DNA from 4 places in the Cellvibrio sp. QJXJ genome. Region 2 is predicted to be linked to each of the others. Evidence: predicted binding sites of a transcription regulator. Region 2 holds the regulator's gene; each other region holds the start of a gene.
The links. Region 2 encodes sigma-54, which starts transcription at its own class of promoters, with help from an activator protein. Its sites were predicted from a motif close to TGGCACANNNNTTGCNNT; they were not measured.
Positions count from the first base shown of each region.

Region 1: a site for sigma-54 is predicted at 1,660-1,677, ahead of atzF (allophanate hydrolase). Genes of this name have one in related genera too.
Region 3: a site for sigma-54 is predicted at 1,611-1,628, ahead of NNX04_RS05955 (flagellar brake protein). Genes of this name have one in related genera too.
Region 4: a site for sigma-54 is predicted at 1,506-1,523, ahead of NNX04_RS02370 (BON domain-containing protein). Genes of this name have one in related genera too.

Region 1 covers NZ_CP101662.1:4,504,358-4,507,539, forward strand. The annotation lists gene atzF (allophanate hydrolase) at 1-1,598, opposite strand, end outside; gene NNX04_RS19515 (Fic family protein) at 1,952-3,182, shown strand, end outside.
Region 2 covers NZ_CP101662.1:2,024,406-2,027,587, forward strand. The annotation lists gene lptB (LPS export ABC transporter ATP-binding protein) at 1-249, shown strand, start outside; gene NNX04_RS08805 (RNA polymerase factor sigma-54) at 417-2,069, shown strand; gene hpf (ribosome hibernation-promoting factor, HPF/YfiA family) at 2,174-2,464, shown strand; gene ptsN (PTS IIA-like nitrogen regulatory protein PtsN) at 2,541-2,990, shown strand; gene rapZ (RNase adapter RapZ) at 3,003-3,182, shown strand, end outside.
Region 3 covers NZ_CP101662.1:1,388,786-1,391,967, reverse strand. The annotation lists gene NNX04_RS05960 (methyl-accepting chemotaxis protein) at 1-582, opposite strand, end outside; gene NNX04_RS05955 (flagellar brake protein) at 730-1,548, opposite strand; gene ttcA (tRNA 2-thiocytidine(32) synthetase TtcA) at 1,840-2,739, shown strand; gene NNX04_RS05945 (hypothetical protein) at 2,764-3,182, opposite strand, start outside.
Region 4 covers NZ_CP101662.1:528,663-531,844, reverse strand. The annotation lists gene NNX04_RS02375 (AI-2E family transporter) at 139-1,260, opposite strand; gene NNX04_RS02370 (BON domain-containing protein) at 1,612-2,316, shown strand; gene NNX04_RS02365 (PhoH family protein) at 2,548-3,182, shown strand, end outside.

The DNA of each region.
Region 1 (3,182 bases), 2.3 Mb from region 2:
TCTGCACCGGTTGATTCAGTGCGAATTAATCCAGGTTTAGGCGGCGTGGTATTGGGCAGCGCGAATAAACGGTAATTACTGGCGCTATAAGTGCTCTCCACAAAAATGGCATTGCGCTCTTGCAATTGCACATTAAGTGGCATGCCGGTGAGGTGCGCGCCCACAACGGCGAGGCGCACATAACCAGCAGGTGGATTGGTATTTGTTTGTGGTGCAGGTGTTGGTTGTTGTGTCGCGCCGAGTTTTAAATTCACACTGCTGTGCCATTTTTTACCGAAGGCAGCGAGGGCGGCGTCTTGCCATGCCGGTGCAATTAAGGTGATGCCAAAGGGCAAACCATCGGCACGCAGCGTTGCAGGTAATGCGAGAGCAGAACAGTCCGCGAGATTCACAAAATTGGTGTAGGTACCGAGCTGGCTGTTAACCGTCACTGGGTCAGCCGCTACCTCATTGAGTGTTGGGTGGCGTGGCGATGTTGGCACTAGCAGCGCATCCACACCGCTCATTAAGGTTTGGATTTCACGCGCAAGATCAGCACGTTGATATTCAGCGCGGTAAGCGTCGGTTGCAGAAAAATTCACCGCTTTTTCAATAATGCCACGCACCACATCATTCATATCGGCGGCGTGGTCTTGCATAAAATCCTTAATCGCGGCGTGACGCTCAGCAACCCAGGGGCCGCCATACAATAATTGCGCGAGGTTGAACATGGGCGTGAAATCGATGGTGATTAATTCCGCACCCAGCGCTGAAATATTTTCCAGTGTTTCCAGCCACGCCGCCTCGGCGTGGGTATCGCCAAACCAATTGGGTGATGCAGGAATACCAAAACGCGGTTTGGCGGAAAAATAAATGGGTGTGCTGTGGTTAATGCGCGAATAACCATCGGTTGCGTCAAACCCTTCCATCACCTTGGCAACAGTTTCTGCATCGTCCACGGTGAGTGAAAAAATCGAAACGCAATCTAAACTGCGACAGGCGGGCACAACACCGCTGGTACTGAAGCGCCCTTTGGTTGGTTTTAAGCCCACGATATTGTTAAAGCCCGCTGGCACACGGCCGGAGCCTGCGGTATCGGTGCCCAAACTAAAAGGTACTAATCCGCGCGCAACAGTAGTGGCTGAGCCGGAGCTGGAACCGCCGGACACATAATCTGCATTAAATGAATTAGGTACGGCGCCATAAGGTGAGCGCGTGCCTACCAAACCCGTCGCAAATTGATCCAGATTGGTTTTGCCCAGCACAATCGCCCCCGCTTGTTTCAAGCGTGCAACAGAGGTGGCATCGGCTTCGGCGATATAGGTAAACGCCGGGCAGGCTGCGGTGGTGGGCATGCCCGCAACATCAATATTGTCTTTAACCGCGAAGGGGATACCGTAGAGCGGGAGGCTGGTTGCATCATCAAGACTCGCCAGCGCATTAAGCTGTGCCTCAATCTCTGCGGCCGAAACAATGTAAATCCAGGCAGCGTCATCGGCTTTGAGTTGTGCACGAAGGTTCAGCAGCGCATCGCGCGCCTGCAAACCTTCGCTGCGATAGGCGTTGAGCCATTCAGTAATTGTCCAGCCAGTGGTCTCGTTATTTTGCAACAGCGTCATTATGGTTCCTGCGTTCAAATCTGAAATACAATCTTGGATACAAGATTGCTTTTCAGTTGGTTTTGCAGAAACTGTGCCAGCCTAAAAACGGCGTCCTAAATTTACTATTTAAAAATAATAAAAGTCTTTTTATTCAATTGGTTATGAATTTTATAAGGGGATGGAATGGGGCGCTTTGAGGCGGTTTTTACGAAGGGTTTTATGCGCTTAAGTTGTGCGTGGGATTTTTGTTGGGGGGCTAAATTGGTGCGATTTAGCCTTCTTTCTATATCTCAAATTTTATAAATATTGAGATATGAAGCTGACTAAACTATAGTTCATCTCAATATTGTTTGTTTTTGAGATGAATTGAGATGATTAAGCGTCCTCCAGCCAAAGCCGAGCTAGCGAACCCATGGGCAAGCCTCTCTTCTGACCAGTTGCCTCCGTATATTCCTTTTGCTGCTCCTGTTGATGCGCGGGGGCGGTATTTACCTTACGATGAATTTCGTCATCGTGTACCAAAAGATCTATCTGTTGATATAGCTTGGTTTTTTACCAAAGAAGCGCGCGCCCATGCAAAACAGTCGTTATTCGGTCAGGTCGACCCTAAGCGCAAGGGCACCTATATAACCACTAATTTAATGCAGAAGACTGCGACAATCGTCGATCAGTCCACTACTAGCGCCGCATTAGAGTGGGCTAACAAAAAAGTAGGCGAAGGGCTGAATATCGCTTACATGCTAGAGGATCTGATTGAAGACGAGGCGATAAGTAGTAGCCAGCTAGAAGGCGCGGCTACAACGACCTTGGTTGCGAAAGAGATGATCAAGCGTAAGCGTGAGCCGCGCAGCATGGATGAGCGCATGATTATTGGCAATTTTAAAATGATGCATTTTGTATGGGATAAACGACTGCTTCCGCTCACGGCTGATTTAATAAAAGAGCTTCATGCAATTGGCGTTGGCGGTATAGATGACGGGAAATACACACCGGGAATTTTTCGCCTGACGGATAATGTGGTTGTCGAGGATAGTGATGGAAATATAGTTCATCAGCCGCCAACAGCTGCTGGGCTTGATGAGCGCTTGCAGTCATTATGTAATTGGGTGAATACAGATCATGACGATATCGAAAGTCAAAGCTATATTCATTCCTTGGTAAAAGCGATTTGCATCCATTTTGCAATAGGATACGAACATCCATTTAATGACGGTAATGGCAGGGTTGCGCGGGCATTGTTTTACTGGTTTATGTTTAAAAAAGATTATGGTGCCTTCCGCTATATATCGATTAGTAATCTATTAAAAGAAGCGGCTACACAATACGGGAAATCCTATTTGTATACCGAAACGGATGAGATGGATATGACCTATTTTATTGATTATCAATGCTCGGTGATTATGCGTGCGGTTGCTGCGTTCAAAAATCACTGCCAAAAAACCGTTGAAAGTATTGAGTCATTTGATACATGGTTATTTAACAGCGGTGTTTATGGAAAACTCAGTGGGAAACAGAGAATTGTTTTTCAAGTTGCAAAAAGCAGCCCGAATACCATTTTTACAGCACGATATGTAGAAGAAAAATTACACTGCTCTTACAACA
Region 2 (3,182 bases):
CTGCTCGATGAACCCTTTGCGGGTGTTGACCCGATTTCGGTTAACGACATCAAAGAAATAGTCCGTCACCTCAAAGATCGCGGGATTGGCGTTCTTATTACCGACCACAATGTACGCGAGACCTTGGACATCTGCGAGACTGCCTATATCGTAAGCGAAGGGCACATTATTGCCGAAGGTGATGCCGATACAGTGTTGAGTAACAGCAAAGTCCGCGAAGTCTATCTGGGCGAACACTTTCGCCTGTAAGTTCAACAAACTCTTTAACTACCCGACAAACAACTTGACAAGTAATATTATTTGGCTACTAGGCATAAAGCTTGCTTAAGTATGTTGCTTGAAGCGCAAACCCTGACTAAACTCCACCTAACAGATGTTTTCCATCCCGCGTTAAATAAGGGTTTGTTGCTACAACAATGAAACAATCTCTCCAGCTTAAACTCGGCCAACAGCTGACAATGACTCCCCAACTGCAACAGGCGATACGTCTTTTGCAGCTCTCCACGCTGGATCTTCAACAGGAAATCCAGGAAGCGCTCGAATCCAATCCCATGCTGGAAGTTGAGGAAGGTTTTGACTCAGCAACTACCAGCAGCGATTACGAAGGCAGCGCGGACGATAAGATTGATTACACCCGCCAGCAGGAAATTGCTGCAGAATCCGGCACCGACAATAGCGCCGACTTCAGTGCCAGCGACAATTTCTCGTCATCAACCGCTGATAACTTCAACGAACCAGGCTACGGCGAATCTGAAAGTTTTGGCGAGGGCGAAAGCTTTAGCGATGGGGAATCCTTTGGTGATAGCGATGTCTATGGTGAAGGCGATAGTTTCAGCGCCGACAGCGGTGACTGGAGCGACTCGATTCCCAGCGATTTACCGGTAGATACCAGCTGGGACGATGTTTACCAAACCTCATCAACCGGCAGCTCCAGCAACTACGACAATGAAGACAATGATTTTGAAAGTCGTCGCGCCGTTACCGACTCACTCTATGATCATTTGATGTGGCAACTCAATTTAACGCCCATGTCAGATCGCGACCGGGTGTTAGCGATGGCAATTATCGACGCGGTTGAACCCAGCGGCATGCTGTCTATTACCATCGAAGAAATATTCGAAGGAATGCGTGGCGATTTTGAAGAGCTGGAACTGGATGAAGTTGTTGCAGTTCAACACCGGCTGCAGCAGTTTGATCCCTGCGGTGTGTGCAGCCAAAACTTATCTGAATGTTTATTGGTGCAGTTACAACAGTTTGACCCCAAAACACCCTTTTTGGATTCGGCAAAATTAATCGCCAAACTTTACTTGCCTATATTGGGTAGTCGCGACTACCGTCAGTTAATGCGCCGCACCAAACTGAAAGAGGCCGAGTTGAGCCAGGCCATCACCCTGATCCAAAGCCTAAACCCTCGCCCAGGCGATATTATTGCCAGTGGTGACACGGAATATGTAGTACCGGATGTGTTCGTTGAAAAGCGCGATGGCCGCTGGATTGTTGAATTAAACCCGGAAATTGCACCGCGCCTGCGTATCAATTCCAATTATGCCTCCATGGTAAAGCGCGCGGACTCGAGCAGCGACAACACATTTCTCAAGGATAATTTGCAAGAAGCCCGCTGGTTCCTGAAAAGTTTACAGAGCCGCAATGAGACTCTGCTTAAAGTAGCCAGTTGTATTGTGGAAAAACAACGCGGGTTTCTCGATTACGGCCCCGAGGCTATGAAGCCGCTGGTGCTGCACGATATTGCTGAAATTGTTGAGATGCATGAATCCACTATTTCGCGGGTAACCACCCAGAAATATATGCACACACCGCAGGGTATCTTCGAACTGAAATACTTTTTCTCCAGCCATGTTAGTACCGATAGCGGCGGCGAGTGCTCTTCAACAGCGATTCGCGCAATTATTAAAAAGTTGGTGAGTGCGGAAAACCCCAAAAAACCGTTGAGCGACAGCAAAATCACCGACCTGCTCGCGGAACAGGGAATTCAGGTAGCGCGTCGTACCATTGCAAAATATCGCGAGTCGCTGAATATTCCACCCTCTAATGAGCGCAAAACCATTTAATTATCATTAACCGGTTATAAATACGAAATTCGGAAGAAAATCACGGACGAGCTGTTAGGTTGTGCTGATCACAACCATTTTGTTTCTATCGAGAGGAAGTATCTATGCAAATAAACATCAGTGGTCATCATTTGGAAGTTACCGATTCGCTGAAAGACTATGTCAGCAGCAAAATTGAGCGCCTGAGCCACCACCACGATCGCATTACCAGTACTCACGTCATCCTCTCCGTCGACAAGTTGATTCAAAAAGCAGAAGCAACCATCCATGTCAGCGGCAAAGATTTGTTTGCGGATGCCACTCACGAAGATCTGTACGCAGCAATTGATTCATTGGCCGATAAGCTGGATCGCCAATTAATTAAGCACAAAGAAAAGATGCGCAGTCATCGCTAACCCACCCTGGAGGCAGCGAGATCATCTCCGCTCACTGCCTCAACAATTGAGAGATTCCTGGTAATCACCTCCTACCATGCAAATTCAAAATCTTATTAGCCCCGGCCGAACCTTGTGTGCCGTTGAAGGCGGCAGCAAAAAACGTGCTCTGGAACTACTGGCCAACGCCATCGCACAGGATGTTCCTGGCATTGATGCCGATGAGTTATTTCGCCGTTTGATTGGTCGCGAGCGACTTGGCTCAACCGGTATAGGACACGGCATTGCCATTCCGCATTGCAGGGTTGAAAACTGCAGCGGCACGATCGGTGCACTCCTGACATTGGCTGACCCGATTGACTTTGATGCCATAGATTCCCAGCCTGTGGACATTCTCTTCGCCATGTTAGTGCCCGAAGATGCTCATGATGAGCACCTACAAACACTGGCCGCTCTGGCTGGGGCGCTGAATAATGCTGACTATCGCCAGCGTTTGCGTGCTGCCGATAGCGATGCCGCACTTTATCAGGTCGCTATAGCGCCTTAGCAGGTCAATACCATGCACCTCGTGATTGTAAGCGGGCTTTCAGGCTCAGGAAAAAGTACCGCCCTGCATGTCCTTGAAGATGTGGGCTTTAACTGCATCGACAATCTACCAGTCAGCCTGCTACCCGCGCTGGTTGCACAAATACAAATTCATAAAGATGACCAACAGCGTTTTGCAATCGGCATTGATGTG
Region 3 (3,182 bases), 640 kb from region 2:
TTGCGCGGTTCCACCCACAACAGCGGCCACAATCAAGCTGACGATAGCGTTGGTGGTTGATAAGGAGCTCAGCAGGCCGCTGGTGATGAGTAACAGAATCCAGCTGACAAGAGTGATTGCTACGCTGTTGCCATAAAGACTCCAGTATTTTTCAGCAGCAGAGTAGGGGGCCTTGCCTTGATTGATACGTGCATAAACGGCTTCAGCGCGTTTGATCAAGTGGGGTTCGGCTTTGGCCCGCACCGACTCGTAACCATAAATTTGGCCATTTTGGCGCAGCGGGGTGATGTAGGCATCCACCCAATAGTGGTCGCCATTTTTACAGCGGTTTTTCACTATGCCCATCCAGGGTTTGCCGGCTTTTAGCGTTTCCCAGAGCATGGCAAACGCGGCGGGTGGCATTTGTGGATGACGCAAAATATTATGGGGCTGATTGATAAGTTCGTCGTGGCTGTAGCCAGAAATACGACAGAAGGTGTCGTTACAAAATTCGATATCGCCGCGCAGGTTGGACGAGGAAACTATTTCATCCTTATTGGAAAGGTGTACTTCTCTGCCGGTGGTGTGGCCATTGTTGCGCATGTGTAGATCCTGAGTTACGCCGATGAAAATCCCGAAATGTGATTTAATTCAAATAAATACAATCGGTCATTCAAGCCTAGTTCAAAAATAACGAATCTCTAGTGCGAATATGTTTCGCATTCGTTGCTGTAGTTTTAAATGTCGTTATCAGGCGGCGTAGGCGCGTCCGTTGGCTCTACTGGTTTGCGGGCGATGCTGTTGTAGGGCGCCGAGTTCCAGGCTGGTATTGAATTGTTGCTCGCGCAGAAATCGCCCCAGCGCCGTGCGCTTGTCCTCCTCCAGGTCGATAAACTCAATGCTGATCTGGGTGTGGCGATAAGGGCTGCGGCCCATACGGAAAGCGCAAATCCGGGCACGGCAGCGAATTTGTAACTCTTCACTCAGGTTGACTTCACACAGCGGCATCACCGCCCCATGGCGCAGGTAAGGCAAGAGGTTGCCCGCTACCATCAGGCGCATACCACCCACGGAAATGTCTTGCAGGGTGCCAAAGCTGGGTTCCTGGCCGATTGGGCGAATTTTTACCGACAAGGGTGATTGATGGCCAATGGTGTAGCGCGGAAAGCGGCGGCGCGGTTGATAGTAGGCAAAATTGGGTAATTCGATAGCGATACCCGAGGTGCCATAACTGGAGCCAAGTGCCACAATCGGCGCGCGAATTACCAGTTCTTCAGTGTTGCGATGGTGGCGAATACACAGCTCGTCGCCCGCATCCAATATCAGTTGTTGCGGAAACAGGTCATCCAGCCAGAGCAGGCCGCGCTCCAGGTCGATGGCCATAATCATGCTTTGGTAGCTGCGGCTAGTGCCGGTAATTTTTACTTCCAGCAACTGCCGTTGTTTTTTGAGTTCCCACAATGCTTGATATTCGTCCGGCACTGGCGTGCTGGTTGCGGCTTCACTCTGAACACTGTCGGCAGCGCCTTTGAGTTGACCTTTTTTAAATAATTTATCGAGAAACGACATTCGAAACCCCTCGCGGCAACAAGTCACCCCTGGTTTTGACAGCCGAGGGTGTTTATCTGCCTAGAGCAAGCGCTGTGCCACTCGCTTGGAGGCCAGTCTTGGCGCGGGGTGCTTTTATGGCTGGCGACAAAATAATCAATTGATACCGGCAAAGCTTTGCCTCCGGGCGGTCATTGATTTCAACTTGCGGGTAAAATCCGTACAATGCGCGCCGCTGCCGGGTGAGCTGCCCGGCGCGAGCCGAGCCCTGTCTTAACGCCCTGTTTTTAATGCCCCATGAGTGCTGAGTCCATGAAAGAGTTACACGAACGCAAAGATCGTCTGGAATTTAACAAGCTGCAAAAGCGCCTGCGCCGTTTGACCGGCTCGGCCATTGTTGACTACAGCATGATTGAAGACGGCGATAAGGTGATGGTGTGCCTCTCCGGCGGTAAGGACTCTTACACCATGCTCGATATCTTATTGAGCCTGCAAAAAACCGCGCCCATTTCGTTTGAAATAGTGGCGGTGAATATGGACCAAAAGCAGCCCGGTTTCCCCGAGCATATCCTGCCGCAGTATTTGGCAGAGCTGGGTGTGCCGTATCACATCATCGAGCGCGATACCTACAGCATCGTGAAAGAAGTCGTGCCCGAAGGTAAAACCACCTGCGGTCTTTGCTCCCGTTTGCGCCGCGGTACGCTGTATGGTTTTGCCGATGAAATCGGTGCGACCAAAATCGCTTTGGGCCATCATCGCGACGATATTATCGAAACCCTGTTTTTGAATATGTTCTTCGGCGGCAAGTTAAAAGCCATGCCACCCAAGCTGCTCTCGGACGATAAACGCAACATTGTCATTCGCCCCTTGGCCTATTGTTCGGAAGAGGATATTGCGCACTTTGCGGAGTTGAAGGGCTTCCCGATTATTCCCTGCAACCTCTGCGGTTCGCAGGAAAACCTGCAGCGCCAGGTGGTGAAAGACATGCTGGTGCAGTGGGAGCGTCAATTCCCCGGCCGCACCGAAACCATTTTTACCGCCATCCGCAATGTGCAGCCTTCGCAGCTGGCTGATTTGAACCTGTTTGATTTCATCAATCTGGAAACCAACAAGCACGCTGCCGAGGAAGATGACGACAGCTGCGCCATTAGCGCTCCGCTTGGTCGCATAGAAGATGCGGTGCAATACGTGGATGTGTTGGATATCCGCTAGGTCAGCAGAATGAGATCGTCTGGATTAGGCGACCTGACGGTGTAAATAAGGTGTGATCAACTTGTTATAGGACTGGATAAACCCGTCGGTATTTCTTACGGCACCGGTGCCATTATCAAAATGCGCAGCCCAAAGTTGGGCGAGGGTCGGCAGGTCGGGGAAGTTATTGCAGTCGATATGGGCGCGGCGGTAGATCATCCATGCTATGCCAGTGCTGTAACTCAGGTTGGTAACCAATTCGCGTTCGGGGTCGAGTAAAAACTGCTGCTGGCTGGCTAAACCGCGCTGGCGCGAGGCGAGGTCGGGAAACTGGATGAGATAGCGGTCCCACAACTCGCGGTGTTTATTTCTGGTTATTCGATAGAGCCCCAGCCCTTGATATTGCTCGCTGTAACAGTGCAGCCCCAGTTGTGATTCCTGAGCTGCCGTAGCCAGCAGTAACT
Region 4 (3,182 bases), 1.5 Mb from region 2:
AAACTCAACAAGCTAGATATTGATAAAAATCATAAAAAGCATGGCGCTAACAAAAAAATCATCCTTTGGCGGAGTAATATTTGCAAAGACTACAAAAATTCGAAAAACTTACACCCCTATTCAGTCTGCTATTAGCCACTACTCTTTGTTACTCGCGACATCACCATCAAGAAGATTGATCCAGCAACCGAGCAAATTCAAGTGTAATGATAAAATTTTAAAGCACACCAACAAAGGAATGGCAATTAGCAAGCCGATAACCCCCCACAGCCAACCCCAGGCGAACATCCACAACACGACCAATAAGGGATTCATATTAAACCGTCGACCTAATACTGTTGGCGTTACCAACTGCGACTCAATAAAATTTAATGCCAAAAAACTACCTGGCACCAGCAGCGCCATACTCACTGACTCGTATTCTAAAAAACCGACACCGGTCAGAATTACGCACAACAATAATGGTCCGATATAAGGTGCAAAATTTAACATGGCCGCCAACGTACCCCAAAGCAACGGATCTTCCACACCTATTATTGCCATTACACAGGCCGTTGCTGCCCCCAAACCAATATTGATAATAGAAATTAACAATGCATAGCGGGATATATCGTCGCGCACAGTTTGAAAGATAATCACCGCTTTCTTTTTTTCGGCAAATGATGATTGGGAGCGAACAAAATTACGCATCAGGTTATCACCGTATACCAGAAAGAAATAAGTAATGACAAATACTGCAGCAACCTGGACTAAAAACATCGCCGTAGTACCTGCGGCGAGTGACACCGCAGAAAAAAGAATCGTTTCAAAGAGGCTGCTAACAGCATTACTTTCTTGACTAGCCGAGGGCATGACCTGTGATCGCAACAAATTAAACTGATCAGCAAAGCCATTTAGATGTGCAGTTAATTTATTCCCCAGCTCGGGCAAACTACCTAACCAATGCGCAGCAGGCCCACCGAGGAAAACACAGGTCAAGCCCAGCATAAAAAGCAGAAAAATAACCACTAATGCGGCAGCAAGCGGATGCGGTAATTTAAAATCGGCGAGGAGCCGCACAAGCGGACTGGAAAATAATGCAATAAAACCGGCAACAAATATCGGTAGTAATAAGGTGCGGCAAAAATACAAGGTATAGAGTACTGCAATCACTACCAATATATTTAGAGCCATGCCTATAGTATTGGAGAAATTAATACGCCTTATTATCTGTGTATCAGGCGTACTCCCCGGGTTGTGATGCACAATTGGACTATTCATAACGACTCCCTGAGCATTGGCATTGACTCAGGATATCTGCTATTTCCATACCAGCTTTACGCGAAAAAGATATACCTCACTCCCACAATGTAATTTCCTTTAATAAAAATTTACATATTTTTGTAGTTTTTTCATAAATCTTAATTTATTACCTGCCATATAAACCAAAAATAATCACATCAAATATCCCCCGCAGATTTTCCCCACACGCAAAAACAGTGGTTCCCGGGTAATTTTTGATTAATTGGCATGAATTAAGCTTTATCCTTTACGTGCCCTCTTTAACGAGCGCATGTTTTTCAACGAAATATTTTCAATATTTTTTGAAAAAATTTTCCAAAGGAGAACATCATGAAAAATACTTTATTTGACTCAATCACCATTTCTCTTAGCGCCCTTGCGCTCACCACGTCACTGTCTGCCGTCGCAGCCAACACAGAGCCTGCAGCAAATAATAGTGCCCATACAGAGAACACTTATACCGAAAAAACTTACACTGAGAAAAGAAGCGCGGCAGAATTTTGGGCCGACTTTAAACAGGATAGCAAACAGACCTGGCAGGATAGTAAAGCAGCATTCAAAGACGGCTGGATTGAAAGCAAGCTGGAAACAGCGTTAATCCTGAATGAGCACCTCAATGCATTCAAAATTGACATTGAAGTCGATAAAGATATGGCCACTCTGGGTGGAGAAGTTCACTCCGATATTGAAAAAGAACTGGCCGAAAATATTGCGCTGGGCGTTGAAGGCATTGACGCAGTGACCAATAACATCAAGGTAATTGAAAAACCCGCTAAAAACGCAGAATCTGTTGCCCCGCAAGGTCGTAACTTCGCACAGTATGTCGCTGACGTTTCCACCACTGCGGCAATTAAAACCGAGCTGCTGGCTTCGCCCAACATTAAAGGCTTGGCAATTGATGTGGACACACTAAACCATAAGGTAACCCTTTCCGGTCAAGTGAGTTCACTGGAACAAAAAGCATTAGCGCAAGCAATAGCCGCCAAACACGAAAATGTGAAAGGTGTGGTGAATAATTTGCAAATTAAGTCGTGATTCCAATGAGCACAAAACTTGATGTGAATATTATTAACGGGGCGGGTACCGCCCCGGCTTCGCATTAAGAGAAAAACAAGTGCAAATACAACAAGTTATAAAACAAACCTCACAAAGACATGCAACTTCAGCAAAGGGTTCAGCGTTTGTTCAGCTGTAATTTAGGCTTTATCCCTCCCGCTGAATGGTTTAGTCTTACTTTTAATTAAGTCACACGAGCCTACTAACCACTTGAACACCCACGTTATATCCCCCCCGGAAATTATTACCCAGCCTCTATCGCTGGAGCCTAGTGATAGTCGTCGCCTTGCCAACCTCAATGGTCTGCTCGGCCAACACCTGCGCCAGATTGAAGAGCGCCTTGATATTGAAATTCGCAATCGCGGTTCAGAGTTCCAGCTGGTAGGCCCCGCCAACAAAACCCGTGCTGCCGCCGAACTACTGCGAAACCTTTACGAATTTACCGGTCACAGTGAACTCACCCCGGATGAAGTACATCTCGCTTTGCAAACCTCAGGAATTGAACAGCTTATGCAACAACTCGATAACGCCGAGTCTATTGTGGATGACGCCGCAATCGGCGCTACAGCACCTGCCACCGAAACCACGGGCGACGAAGGCGGCATTACGCTTATCCGCACTAAAAAGTGCACTATCAAGCCACGTGGCCTCAACCAACAGCGTTACGTGCGCGCCGTGCAGCGCCATGACATCAATTTCGGTATTGGCCCAGCCGGTACGGGCAAGACCTACCTCGCTGTGGCCTGTGCGGTAGAAGCCTTATTGAAAAATGAGATAGAGCGTATTTTGCTGGTGCGCCCTGCGGTTGAAGCAGGTGAGAAACTCGGGTTTCTACCAGGCGACCT